Regions from separate parts of the Escherichia sp. TC-EC600-tetX4 genome, predicted to be linked through region 1. Evidence: predicted binding sites of a transcription regulator. Region 1 holds the regulator's gene; the other holds the start of a gene.

Region 1 (7,463 bases):
CGCAAATGTCATAAAGCCCAGAGCGATGATATCGCGCGATCTTAATTGATGGGTCATAAATCATACTGCCTGTGGATGTGGTGTTGTAACGTTAAATTTTTGTGCCAATCCCTGGGGATGATACAGCGGTATATTTAAACAATTTTAGCGGGAAATACTCCCAACCAGGCGCGGCGAAGAATAGTTTTTCGATTTACCGCGTTAATGCAGTCAGTATGACAGCACCTGAAGCGCAATTTAAACGCTTATAACGTTTTAAAGCAAGGAGGGATCTAAAAACCAGAGGTATATAGCGATAAGAAATCACCAACCAGTATAAAACACTATTTCCGTGAAAAAGACATGGCTAATCATGCGAACAAAAAATCACCAATCGTTGTAAAATCTAACGCCCGTATTTTGACTGCAAAGAAAATAAGCCAGCATCGACTGGCTTATGGCAATAAAAGATGACAAAGGCGGATTAATCGCTGTTTTTGGCAATTAAACGTTCCGGGATAACAAAACTGAAACGTGTTCCTTTTCCTACTGTACTCTCAATATTCAGGCGACTTTCGTGATGATTCACAGCATGTTTCACGATCGCTAACCCTAATCCGCTACCGCCGGTTTGCCGGGAACGCGCTTTATCAACGCGATAAAAACGCTCGGTCAGGCGCGGAATATGCTCCGGTGCAATGCCCGGTCCGTTATCTTCAACGCTAAATTCGGCACCGTGCGGCACTCGCTGCCAGCGTACGGTGATATGCGTGCCTTCCGGCGTATGATTCACGGCGTTATAGACCAGGTTCGAAATCGCACTGCGTAGCTGATCTTCGTTGCCAGACACCTTGAGGCCGTTATCTATCTCAAAGGTAAATGTCTGTTTTTTCTGACTCAGAGTCTGAGCCTCGCGCTCAACAACGCGCAGCATCATCGGCACATCAACCTTTTCATTGAGCAAATGCGTCGGTGCGGCTTCTATTTTCGACAGCGTCAGCAATTGCTTCACCAGTCCTTCCATCCGCTGGGTCTGCTCGCGCATGGTGTGCAACGCTTTTTCGCGTACCGCGCCTTCCAGCGGCTGCTCATTCATCATCTCCAGGTAACCCTGTAACACGGTCAATGGCGTACGTAACTCATGGCTCACGTTGGCAAAAAAGTTACGCCGCGCCCCTTCCAGTTGATGCATTTGCGTGACATCACGCGCCACCATCAGCAACTGTTTGTGGGTATAAGGCATGACGCGAATTTCCAGATGCCGCCCGGTGTTGAGCACCAGATTGAGCGGGCGAGAAAAATCACGCGTTTTCAGATATTGCGTAAACTCCGGGTAACGCAGTAGGTTAAGGATGTTCTGCCCGTTATCTTCCGGCCAGCGCAAACCAAGAATTTGTTGCGCCAGACCGTTACACCAGAAAATACCGCCCTCTTCCGTGGTCAGCACCACCGCGTCGGGCAGCGACTCCGCGCCGCTACGAAAGCGTTTAATCAGATTGCCCAGTTCACGGCGGCGTTTTTTATTTCGCAGCTGCATCTGGTGTAAGCCGTATAGTAGCGGTTCCCAGCTACCACGCCCCGGTGGCGGGGTCATACTGCGATCCACCCACAGCCACCATGAAAGGCGCAATAAATTCCAGAAATGCCAGATAAGCAGTCCTGTTACCGATGCCAGCAAAAACCAGGGCAGGTAACCAAAAAATGCACCCAGGATGAAAGCCGGGAGGCAGCAAAGTAGCAGCTCCAGCACCAGCCTTTTCCACGACAGCCGTTCCAGCACGTAAGATACTCCAGTTAAGAAATCATAAGCCCTGCTCTGCGTCCGATGAGCAAGGCGTTAAAAGCGGGTTGAAAAACGATATCCTGTACCGCGCACGGTCTGCACCATGCGGTCATGCCCGCCGGGCTCCAGTGCTTTACGCAGGCGACGAATGTGGACATCGACCGTGCGGTCTTCCACATACACGTTAGTTCCCCAGACGTGGTTTAACAGCTGCTCGCGGCTGTACACGCGCTCAGGATGCGTCATAAAAAAGTGCAGCAGTTTAAATTCTGTCGGCCCCATCTCCAGCGGCTCTTCGCCCGCCATCACTCGGTGAGATGTCGGGTCGAGACTTAATCCCTGCATCTCAATCACCTCTTCCACCGCCATTGGCGAAATACGGCGCATTACCGCTTTGATTCGCGCCACCAGCTCCTTCGGCGAAAACGGCTTGGTGATATAGTCATCCGCGCCGGTTTCAAGGCCGCGCACGCGATCTTCTTCTTCCCCTCTGGCGGTCAACATCACCACTGGAATATCCCGGGTCATCGACTCGCGCTTGAGGTGTTTGATGAACTGGATACCGGAGCCGCCAGGTAACATCCAGTCGAGGAGAATTAAATCCGGCCAGGGTTCATTCAGTTGATTCACAGCACTGTCATAATCTTCCGCTTCGACCGGCTGAAAGCCATTTTGTTCGAGCACGAAGCAGACCATTTCGCGAATTGGAGCTTCATCTTCTACGACCAGAATACGTCTCGCCATGATTTGCCCTGTTGTAATAAATAGGTTGCGATCATTAATGCGACGTCATTATGCGTCAGATTTATGACAGATTTATGAAAAGCTCGTCGCACATATCTTCAGGTTATTGATTTCCGTGGCGCAGAAAAAAGCAAATGGCACATCTGTTTGGGTATAATCGCGCCCATGCTTTTTCGCCAGGGAACCGTTATGCGCATCCTTCACACCTCAGACTGGCATCTCGGCCAGAACTTCTACAGTAAAAGCCGCGAAGCTGAACATCAGGCTTTTCTTGACTGGCTGCTGGAGACAGCACAAACCCATCAGGTGGATGCGATTATTGTTGCCGGTGATGTTTTCGATACCGGCTCGCCGCCCAGTTACGCCCGCACGTTATACAACCGTTTTGTTGTCAATTTACAGCAAACTGGCTGTCATCTGGTGGTACTGGCAGGAAACCATGACTCGGTCGCCACGCTGAATGAATCGCGCGATATCATGGCGTTCCTCAATACTACCGTGGTCGCCAGCGCCGGACATGCGCCGCAAATCTTGCCTCGTCGCGACGGGACGCCAGGCGCAGTGCTGTGCCCCATTCCGTTTTTACGTCCGCGTGACATTATTACCAGCCAGGCGGGGCTTAACGGTATTGAAAAACAGCAGCATTTACTGGCAGCGATTACCGATTATTACCAACAACACTATGCCGATGCCTGCAAACTGCGCGGCGATCAGCCTCTGCCCATCATCGCCACGGGACATTTAACGACCGTGGGGGCCAGTAAAAGTGACGCCGTGCGTGACATTTATATTGGCACGCTGGACGCGTTTCCGGCACAAAACTTTCCACCAGCCGACTACATCGCGCTCGGGCATATTCACCGCGCACAGATTATTGGCGGCATGGAACATGTTCGCTATTGCGGCTCCCCCATTCCACTGAGTTTTGATGAATGCGGTAAGAGTAAATATGTCCATCTGGTGACATTTTCAAACGGCAAATTAGAGAGCGTGGAAAACCTGAACGTACCGGTAACGCAACCCATGGCAGTGCTGAAAGGCGATCTGGCGTCGATTACCGCACAGCTGGAACAGTGGCGCGATGTATCGCAGGAGCCACCTGTCTGGCTGGATATCGAAATCACTACTGATGAGTATCTGCATGATATTCAGCGCAAAATCCAGGCATTAACCGAATCATTGCCTGTCGAAGTATTGCTGGTACGTCGGAGTCGTGAACAGCGCGAGCGTGTGTTAGCCAGCCAACAGCGTGAAACCCTCAGCGAACTCAGCGTCGAAGAGGTGTTCAATCGCCGTCTGGCACTGGAAGAACTGGATGAATCGCAGCAGCAACGTCTGCAGCATCTTTTCACCACGACGTTGCATACCCTCGCCGGAGAACACGAAGCATGAAAATTCTCAGCCTGCGCCTGAAAAACCTGAACTCATTAAAAGGCGAATGGAAGATTGATTTCACCCGCGAGCCGTTCGCCAGCAACGGGCTGTTTGCTATTACCGGCCCAACAGGTGCGGGGAAAACCACCCTGCTGGACGCCATTTGTCTGGCGCTGTATCACGAAACTCCGCGTCTCTCTAACGTTTCACAATCGCAAAATGATCTCATGACCCGCGATACCGCCGAATGTCTGGCGGAGGTGGAGTTTGAAGTGAAAGGTGAAGCGTACCGTGCATTCTGGAGCCAGAATCGGGCGCGTAACCAACCCGACGGTAATTTGCAGGTGCCACGCGTAGAGCTGGCGCGCTGCGCCGACGGCAAAATTCTCGCCGACAAAGTGAAAGATAAGCTGGAACTGACAGCGACGTTAACCGGGCTGGATTACGGGCGCTTCACCCGTTCGATGCTGCTTTCGCAGGGGCAATTTGCTGCCTTCCTGAATGCCAAACCCAAAGAACGCGCGGAATTGCTCGAGGAGTTAACCGGCACTGAAATCTACGGGCAAATCTCGGCGATGGTTTTTGAGCAGCACAAATCGGCCCGCACAGAGCTGGAGAAGCTGCAAGCGCAGGCCAGCGGCGTCACGTTGCTCACGCCGGAACAAGTGCAATCGCTGACAGCGAGTTTGCAGGTACTTACTGACGAAGAAAAACAGTTAATTACCGCGCAGCAGCAAGAACAACAATCGCTAAACTGGTTAACGCGTCAGGACGAATTGCAGCAAGAAGCCAGCCGCCGTCAGCAGGCCTTGCAACAGGCGTTAGCCGAAGAAGAAAAAGCGCAACCTCAACTGGCGGCGCTTAGTCTGGCACAACCGGCACGAAATCTTCGTCCACACTGGGAACGCATCGCAGAACACAGCGCGGCGCTGGCGCATATTCGCCAGCAGATTGAAGAAGTAAATACTCGCTTACAGAGCACAATGGCGCTTCGCGCGAGCATTCGCCACCACGCGGCGAAGCAGTCAGCAGAATTACAGCAGCAGCAACAAAGCCTGAATACCTGGTTACAGGAACACGACCGCTTCCGTCAGTGGAACAACGAACCGGCGGGTTGGCGTGCGCAGTTCTCCCAACAAACCAGCGATCGCGAGCATCTGCGGCAATGGCAGCAACAGTTAACCCATGCTGAGCAAAAACTTAATGCGCTTGCGGCGATCACGTTGACGTTAACCGCCGATGAAGTTGCTACCGCCCTGGCGCAACATGCTGAGCAACGCCCACTGCGTCAGCACCTGGTCGCGCTGCATGGACAGATTGTTCCCCAACAAAAACGTCTGGCGCAGTTACAGGTCGCTATCCAGAATGTCACGCAAGAACAGACGCAACGTAACGCCGCACTTAACGAAATGCGCCAGCGTTATAAAGAAAAGACGCAGCAACTTGCCGATGTGAAAACCATTTGCGAGCAGGAAGCGCGCATCAAAACGCTGGAAGCTCAACGTGCACAGTTACAGGCGGGTCAGCCTTGCCCACTTTGTGGTTCCACCAGCCACCCGGCGGTCGAGGCGTATCAGGCGCTGGAGCCTGGCGTTAATCAGTCTCGATTACTGGCGCTGGAAAACGAAGTTAAAAAGCTCGGTGAAGAAGGTGCGACGCTACGTGGGCAACTGGACGCCATAACAAAGCAGCTTCAGCGTGATGAAAACGAAGCGCAAAGCCTCCGACAAGATGAGCAAGCACTTACTCAACAATGGCAAGCCGTCACGGCCAGCCTCAATATCACCTTGCAGCCACTGGACGATATTCAACCGTGGCTGGATGCACAAGATGAGCACGAACGCCAGCTGCGGTTACTCAGCCAACGGCATGAATTACAAGGGCAGATTGCCGCGCATAATCAGCAAATTATCCAGTATCAACAGCAAATTGAACAACGCCAGCAACTACTTTTAACGACATTGACGGGTTATGCACTGACATTGCCACAGGAAGATGAAGAAGAGAGCTGGTTGGCGACACGTCAGCAAGAAGCGCAGAGCTGGCAGCAACGCCAGAACGAATTAACCGCGCTGCAAAACCGTATTCAGCAGCTGACGCCGATTCTGGAAACGTTGCCGCAAAGTGATGAACTCCCGCACTGCGAAGAAACTGTGGTATTGGAAAACTGGCGGCAGGTACATGAACAATGTCTCGCATTACACAGCCAGCAGCAGACGTTACAGCAACAGGATGTTCTGGCGGCGCAAAGTCTGCAAAAAGCCCAGGCGCAGTTTGACACCGCGCTACAGGCCAGCGTCTTTGACGATCAGCAGGCGTTCCTTGCGGCGCTAATGGATGAACAAACACTAACGCAGCTGGAACAGCTCAAGCAGAATCTGGAAAACCAGCGCCGTCAGGCGCAAACTCTGGTCACTCAGACAGCAGAAACGCTGGCACAGCATCAACAACACCGACCTGACGACGGGTTGGCTCTCACTGTGACGGTGGAGCAGATTCAGCAAGAGTTAGCGCAAACTCACCAAAAGTTGCGTGAAAACACCACGAGTCAAGGCGAGATTCGCCAGCAGCTGAAGCAGGATGCAGATAACCGTCAGCAACAACAAACCTTAATGCAGCAAATTGCTCAAATGACGCAGCAGGTTGAGGACTGGGGATATCTGAATTCGCTAATAGGTTCCAAAGAGGGCGATAAATTCCGCAAGTTTGCCCAGGGGCTGACGCTGGATAATTTAGTCCATCTCGCTAATCAGCAACTTACCCGGCTGCACGGGCGCTATCTGTTACAGCGCAAAGCCAGCGAGGCGCTGGAAGTCGAGGTTGTTGATACCTGGCAGGCAGATGCGGTACGCGATACCCGTACCCTTTCCGGCGGCGAAAGTTTCCTCGTTAGTCTGGCGCTGGCGCTGGCGCTTTCGGATCTGGTCAGCCATAAAACACGTATTGACTCGCTGTTCCTTGATGAAGGTTTTGGCACGCTGGATAGCGAAACGCTGGATACCGCCCTTGATGCGCTGGATGCCCTGAACGCCAGTGGCAAAACCATCGGTGTGATTAGCCACGTAGAAGCGATGAAAGAGCGTATTCCGGTGCAGATCAAAGTGAAAAAGATCAACGGCCTGGGCTACAGCAAACTGGAAAGTACGTTTGCAGTGAAATAACTATTCAGCAGGATAATGAATACAGAGGGGCGAATTATCTCTTGGCCTTGCTGGTCGTTATCCTGCAAGCTATCACTTTATTGGCTACGGTGATTGGTAGCCGTTCTGGTGGTTGTGATGGTGGTATGAAAAAAGTCATTTTATCTTTGGCTCTGGGCACGTTTGGTTTGGGGATGGCCGAATTTGGCATTATGGGCGTGCTCACGGAGCTGGCGCATAACGTAGGAATTTCGATTCCTGCCGCCGGGCATATGATCTCGTATTATGCACTGGGGGTGGTGGTCGGTGCGCCAATCATCGCACTCTTTTCCAGCCGCTACTCACTCAAACATATCTTGTTGTTTCTGGTGGCGTTGTGCGTCATTGGCAACGCCATGTTCACGCTCTCTTCGTCTTACCTGATGCTCGCCATTGGTCGGCTG
Region 2 (7,463 bases), 1.5 Mb from region 1:
TATCGGAAAACGGCAAACGGTGGCTGGAAGCGACACAAAAAGTGACCTGCGGATAGCGTTTCGCCGCCGCTTTTATCGCTACCTTCGAAACATCCAGACCAAACGTGGTGATTTCGGGCAACGCATCGGCAAATGCGTGTGTGTAATACCCTTCACCACAGCCAATATCCAGCACCGCCGTGGCCTTATCATCAAGCCGTTCCCTCAGTTGGGCGACAATTGCATCACGCAGCGGCTGATAATGTCCGGCATCTAAGAATGCGCGGCGTGCTTGCATCATTTCCGCGCTGTCGCCCGGATCACGAGACCGTTTATGCTGAACGGGCAGCAGATTGACATACCCTTCTTTCGCCATATCAAACTGATGTCGCTGGGGACAGATATAGCTGTTTTTTTCACGCGAAAGAGGCTGATGGCAAAGTGGACAGGAAAAAGACATGACAACTCCGGCAGGATACTAAAGGCCGCAAGTGTAACGCGAATCACGCGGCGGGCAAATATCCGAACGCCAGGAGCGAAGATAAAGCATAGTAAAAAGCCTCGCATTCGACGAGGCTTTATAGCGAGATTGAAGCGTATTCACACTTCAGATCAGTGGATTCGATCAGATAGCTGTTACGTTAACAGCTGCCGGACCTTTCTGGCCGTCCTGAATTTCGAACTCAACGTTCTGACCTTCAGCCAGAGTTTTGAAGCCATTACCCTGGATAGCGGAGAAGTGTACGAACACATCTTTGCTGCCATCAGCCGGAGTAATGAAGCCAAAACCTTTAGACTCGTTGAACCACTTAACCTGACCTTTAATCTTTGCCATTTGAAAAATTCCTTAGATTGTTTTCTTCGCCCGCAGGCATAACATAGATAAAACTGACACATTACTGCATGAGGCACCAATATAAGGCTCGGCAGAGAAGCGGTATTCAACGTCAACGTGTTTACTCAGGACTTCTTTACTGAAAATGCCACACATAAACAGAACTGTACCTCGTTTAACCCGAAATCTGTTATCACATACAACGTTAATTATGGCAAGCCATTTTTAAACATGTCTCGATCAGACGCACAAATCTCGATACGTCTTCCACTTTTTTTGCACACTTATGCAACGGAATACGCGCCGATATATCATTGTGCTTAACCTTGCCAGTTCAGGCAGATACTTAAACTGGCGTATTTTCTAACATAGTTCAATAAGTTCAGTTGTTCCAGGCCAGTGGGAGAAGTTATTACATAGTGCGTGCAATATCACATTTTTTGCTATGCAATGAATAAAAAGTTATATCACTTTTTCTCATAAAACAGTCAGTTAACGGCTATTAATTACCCTAAAGAGAAGTCAATCCCCAAAGGGATTGTAAATTTAAAATAAGAAAAATTGATGAATGAGCAAAAAAATCAAGAGAGAAACGTTTCGCTAATAAATAATACCACGCTTAATCACAAATCCGATGTAAACATCCTAATAAATTAATGGGGTAAATATCTTTTTCTGATATCCCGTTACGCAAATAAATAATATGATAATTATTTGAAGTCAGACCAGAGTTTTAATTTGAAGCAGTTGCACCATGACAGTGCGTATAATCAGGATGAATTGAGTAACCCTTCAACGACGGGGTTACTCAAGATTGAGGAAGGATTATCGTTCGGCGACCAGACGAATAATATCTTCGTCTTCAACCGATTTTTGACTCTCAACGGTCTTTTTATCTGCTTTCTCTGGTTCGTTTGCTTCGCACAAACGACGTAACAGTGCATTTTGACGTTTTTGCTGATCCAGCAACGCCTCAAGCAGTTCAATCTGTTCGTTAGTCCGTGAACTGGCACGATTGATAAAAAACCACAAGATGAGCCCGATAAGAAGAACCACCACCGATACAACCAAAGACGCAATGTTCATCACGCCTGAATTTACAACTTCGTTCATTTCACCACCTCTGAGTAGAGGCGCTATTCTACCACTGCTGGAGAGGAAGAAAATCTAGTGCTGAAAAAATGATATCACCACGGGATAAACTGGTTAATGGCACAAATTCCGCTGAAAAATTGTACATCCTGATCGCACATCATGTTGAATACCTGCGCCCAAAGCAGCAAGCAAGCCAACACCACGACAACCAGAACGACCCATCGAAACTTTTTCACTCCAATCTCCGTTTCACCTACCTTATGTCATTAAACTAGCATGCGTTAGTTAAACAGCGCCTAACTATGTCGATATTCGTGCTTTTTCGGAATGAGTCGCTTGCTTCAGCGCATATTGCCGCTACGATTAAGCGAACATAAAAAGAGAAGAGGTTGTAATGCGATTCATCATTCGCACAGTTATGCTGATAGCACTGGTATGGATAGGATTATTACTCAGCGGATATGGCGTTTTGATTGGAAGCAAAGAGAATGCCGCAGGATTAGGTTTGCAATGTACCTATCTGACTGCCAGAGGCACCAGCACGGTACAATACTTGCACACTAAAAGTGGTTTTTTGGGGATAACAGATTGCCCGCTGTTACGCAAAAGCAATATCGTGGTCGATAATGGTTAAGGGCAATAAATAACCAGATTCTCACTCCTGAGTAAAATACTCTTATAGCAAGCGCGTTTAATATAACGCCACCTTCAACTTTATTTTTCTCATGCTAAATAAAGAACCTGTCTGTTTGATATTCCGACAGGTTCTTACTCTCATCAGAACGGATAGTCGTGATAACCCATTTGGGCAGAAATTTTGCGCGCTGCGGTATGCAACATTGCGACATATTCCTGTAAACGCTCTTCAGAGAAACGCAACGTCGGGAAGGAGATGCTCAAACCGGCAATGACCACGCCAAAGCGATCAAATACCGGTACCGCAATGCATCGCAGCCCTTCTTCCTGCTCTTCATTATCTTCGCCATACCCCTGCTCGCGCACCTGGTCCAGAACGGGTAATAACGCTTCTGTACTGGTGATGGTCCGCTCGGTACTGCGTTTATACTCCACGCCCTCAAGAATTTGCTTCACTTCATCGCGATCGCGCCATGCCAGCAGTACCTTACCAATCGCGGTGCTGTACAGCGGATTACGACGCCCAATCCGTGAATACATGCGCAAATTGTACATAGAGTCAATTTTGTGAATGTAAACAATACTGTCTTCGTCCAGTGCGCCGAGGTGGATAGTTTCTTTGGTCAGGCGGGAGAGCTCACGCATCTGGATATCTGCGCTACGAATTAAATCGACGTTTTGTAACGCGCGAGCGCCCAGTTCAAACAATTTCAGGGTCAGGGAATATTTCTCCGACTCCCCTTCCTGCGCCACATAACCTAAGGTTTTCATGGTCTGTAAAAAGCGATAAACGGTGCTTTTTGACATCATGACGCGCTGCGACAGCTCGGTTATCCCTATTTCGCGCTCTTCACCCAGCGCCTGCAAAATGCCAAAAACTTTTAGCACGGAAGATACAGAATCAGGCTGTTTATCCAGATCTGCGTTAGCCATTTATCACCTCATTGCGAGTGTTTTATAAAAATCAGAACTGTTTTTTATTATAATTTCGCACCAGGGTGGTCGCAATCCATCTTTTGCCGGTTAGTTACAATTCTGCGACATCCACCGTGAATATCAGTGCTAGAATCATACCCCTGTTGATTATTCACCAAAGATATAAAATTCCTATGCCAAAAGTTCAGGCCGACGGCCTGCCATTGCCCCAGCGATACGGTGCGATATTAACCATTGTGATTGGTATTTCGATGGCCGTCCTTGACGGCGCAATCGCCAACGTCGCCCTGCCAACAATCGCCACGGACCTTCATGCCACGCCAGCCAGTTCCATCTGGGTAGTGAACGCCTATCAAATCGCCATTGTCATCTCCCTGCTCTCGTTTTCGTTTCTGGGCGATATGTTTGGCTATCGACGTATTTATAAATGCGGTCTGGTCGTTTTTCTGTTGTCTTCACTGTTCTGCGCCCTTTCTGATTCGCTGCAAATGCTCACCCTTGCGCGTGTCATACAAGGTTTCGGCGGTGCAGCGTTGATGAGCGTTAATACCGCACTTATCCGCCTGATCTATCCACAACGTTTTCTGGGTAGAGGGATGGGCATAAACTCGTTTATTGTTGCCGTCTCTTCTGCTGCCGGGCCGACAATTGCTGCAGCAATCCTCTCCATCGCATCCTGGAAATGGTTATTTTTAATCAACGTACCGTTAGGTATTATCGCCCTGCTTCTGGCGATGCGTTTTCTGCCACCCAATGGTTCTCGCGCCAGTAAACCCCGTTTCGACCTGCCCAGCGCCGTGATGAACGCGTTAACCTTCGGCCTGCTTATCACTGCGTTGAGTGGTTTCGCTCAGGGGCAATCGCTGACGTTAATTGCTGCGGAACTGGTGGTAATGGTTGTTGTTGGTATTTTCTTTATTCGCCGCCAGCTTTCTCTTCCCGTACCGCTGCTACCGGTGGATTTACTGCGTATCCCGCTGTTTTCACTTTCTATTTGCACATCTGTTTGCTCTTTCTGCGCACAAATGCTGGCAATGGTTTCCCTGCCCTTTTACCTGCAAACCGTGCTCGGGCGTAGTGAAGTCGAAACAGGTTTACTTCTGACACCGTGGCCGTTAGCAACGATGGTGATGGCTCCGCTGGCAGGCTATTTGATTGAACGCGTACATGCAGGATTGCTGGGGGCTTTAGGGTTGTTCATCATGGCTGCGGGGCTTTTTTCCCTGGTTCTGCTGCCCGCGTCACCTGCGGATATCAATATTATCTGGCCGATGATCTTATGTGGTGCTGGATTTGGCTTATTCCAGTCACCCAATAACCACACCATTATTACCTCCGCGCCTCGCGAACGTAGCGGTGGAGCCAGTGGCATGTTAGGAACGGCTCGTCTACTGGGTCAGAGTAGCGGCGCGGCGCTGGTGGCGCTGATGCTAAATCAGTTTGGAGATAATGGTACACACGTCTCGCTGATGGCTGCGGCTATTCTGGCAGTGATTGCTGCCTGTGTCAGTGGTTTACGTATCACTCAGCCACGATCCAGGGCATAAAAAAAGCGCGTCGATCAGGACGCGCTTTTTAGTATTTACTTCATATTACTTCAGGTATTCACCCGTACGCAGAGCTTCAATTCGTTTATCCAGCGGCGGGTGGGTCATGAACAACTCACTGAGCGATTTCGACTTACCGTTAATGCAGAGAGCCATCATGCTGGTTGCTTCTTGCGGTTCATAGCTGGTTTTCAGGCGCTGCAGCGCGGCAATCATTTTCTCGCGACCAACCAGTTTTGCCGAACCGGCATCAGCATGGAATTCACGATGACGCGAGAACCACATGGTGATAATGCTCGCCAGAATACCAAACACCAGTTCCAGAACCGTTGCAACCGCAAAGTAGATCAGCGGGTTGCCGTTGCTCTCTTCACCTTCATCACGATTTCCGCCCATAAAACCCGCGGCAAGCTGCGCCAGAATACGGGAAATAAAGATAACGAAGGTGTTCACCACGCCCTGAATCAGCGTCATGGTGACCATATCACCATTGGCGATGTGGCTGATTTCGTGAGCAATTACCGCCTCGGCTTCATCCGGGCTCATGTTCTGCAGCAAACCGGTGCTGACAGCAACCAGAGAGGCATCACGGCGCGCACCGGTTGCAAAAGCGTTGATGTCCGGCGCATGGTAGATAGCCACTTGCGGCATAGCGATCCCCGCCTGACGAGCCTGGGTTGCTACAGTATTGACCAGCCAACGTTCCCTTTCGTTACGCGGTTGCTCGATCACTTCCCCGCCAACAGATCGTAATGCCATCCATTTGGACATCAGAAGCGAAACGAAGGAACCACCAAAACCGAACAGCAAGGCCATGATCATCAGCCCCTGAACGCTGCTCGACTGTATCCCTGTCAGGCTCAGTACCAGCCCGAAAACGACCATTACGGCCAGGTTCGTTAGCAGGAAGAGCGCGATTCGCATCATAATTTTCTTTTTACCTCAGTTTAACAAAACGCAATATGCGATACCCACATCGTATGGGTTACGCGACTATTTTCAAGTCTGGATAGTGCGTAAGTCACCAGAAAGACACAACTTTACATTTTGTAGCATCTGATTTACGGCATCTTGTCGCTGTTAAAAAATCAGGCACAATTTCTTGTGCCTGATTGATATTACTTGACGGGAGCGGGTTGTTCCGCGGGTCTGGCTTTTTCAAGCTTCGCCAGATCGAGTGCGATATTCACCGTCTCATCCAGATAAGGATCCGGCTCCTGGTAATCTTTCGGTAGATCATCCAGTTTCTTCAACTCCGGTTTACCTTCGCGTTTAAAGCGTTCGTTCAAACGCGCCAGACGCGTCGCATCATCTTCATTATTCTCTTTCTCACGCACAGCGTAATTCAGAGAAACGATATTGCGCTTGTCCTTCATAGCGTTGAAGCGCGCGATATCCTTCATGATGTTCTGGAACTCAGGATCTTTCGCGATACGCGCATTATGTTCCTTCAGCAGCTCCGGTTCAAAGGCCGTTAAATCTCCTGATTTCACATAAGTCGCGGCATCAATGCTATCCCACGGCAGCGCGTTATCTTCGAATTTCTCACCCGTTTCCGTTTCTTCATTACCCGTCGGCATGATGATGTCTGGCGTTACGCCTTTACGTTGCGTACTGCCGCCGTTAACGCGATAGAATTTCTGGATCGTGTACTGCACAGAACCCAGCGCTGGCCATTCAGGACGTAACATCTGATCGTAAATACGGTTCAATGAACGGTATTGCTGAACGGTGCCTTTACCAAACGTCGGTTCACCCACAACCAGCGCACGACCGTAATCCTGCATTGCCGCGGCAAAGATTTCTGAAGCCGAAGCACTGAAGCGGTCAACCAGCACCACCAGCGGGCCTTTATAGAAAACCTGTCCGTCGGTATCGCTATCTTCACGAACCTTGCCGTTGTTATCGCGGACCTGAACAATGGGACCCGCAGGAATAAACAGACCGGAGAGCGATACGGCTTCAGTTAACGCCCCACCGCCATTGCTACGCAGGTCGATGATGACGCTGCTGACATTCTGTTTTTCCAGTTTCTGCAGTTGCACTTTGACATCGTCTGTCAAACCCACATAGAAGCCCGGAATATCCAGCACGCCGACTTTCTCTTTACCGACGGTCTTCACCGACATTTTAACCGCGCGGTCTTCGAGACGAATACGTTCACGGGTCAACGTTACAGTACGGGTCTTGGTCCCTTTACCAGCAGGTAAAATTTCCAGACGAACTTTACTGCCCTTCGGCCCTTTAATTAAGGCAACCACATCATCAAGACGCCAGCCAATCACGTCAACCATCGGCTTGCCTGTTTGACCAACACCGACAATTTTGTCACCAACGCTGATAGCTTTACTCTTCGCTGCCGGACCACCTGCCACCATCGAATTGATAACGGTGTAGTCATCATCCATTTGCAGCACTGCGCCAATACCTTCCAG

The links. The regulator PhoB, encoded in region 1, activates phosphate uptake and scavenging genes when phosphate is short. The targets are predictions, from matches to a motif close to CTGTCATAAAACTGNCNNAT.
Region 2: the regulator PhoB is predicted to act here: its motif matches at 3,490-3,509, upstream of kdgR (DNA-binding transcriptional regulator KdgR).

What each region holds. Positions count from the first base shown of each region.
Region 1 covers NZ_CP079924.1:3,457,388-3,464,850, forward strand. The annotation lists gene brnQ (branched-chain amino acid transporter carrier protein BrnQ) at 1-57, opposite strand, end outside; gene phoR (phosphate regulon sensor histidine kinase PhoR) at 464-1,759, opposite strand; gene phoB (phosphate response regulator transcription factor PhoB) at 1,817-2,506, opposite strand; gene sbcD (exonuclease subunit SbcD) at 2,696-3,898, shown strand; gene sbcC (exonuclease subunit SbcC) at 3,895-7,041, shown strand; gene araJ (MFS transporter AraJ) at 7,167-7,463, shown strand, end outside.
Region 2 covers NZ_CP079924.1:1,965,059-1,972,521, reverse strand. The annotation lists gene rlmA (23S rRNA (guanine(745)-N(1))-methyltransferase) at 1-439, opposite strand, end outside; gene cspE (transcription antiterminator/RNA stability regulator CspE) at 605-814, opposite strand; gene KXD89_RS09445 (DUF2627 domain-containing protein) at 827-970, opposite strand; gene KXD89_RS09440 (YebO family protein) at 1,640-1,927, opposite strand; gene mgrB (PhoP/PhoQ regulator MgrB) at 2,002-2,145, opposite strand; gene KXD89_RS09430 (YobH family protein) at 2,304-2,543, shown strand; gene kdgR (DNA-binding transcriptional regulator KdgR) at 2,687-3,478, opposite strand; gene KXD89_RS09420 (MFS transporter) at 3,655-5,028, shown strand; gene htpX (protease HtpX) at 5,074-5,955, opposite strand; gene prc (carboxy terminal-processing peptidase) at 6,147-7,463, opposite strand, start outside.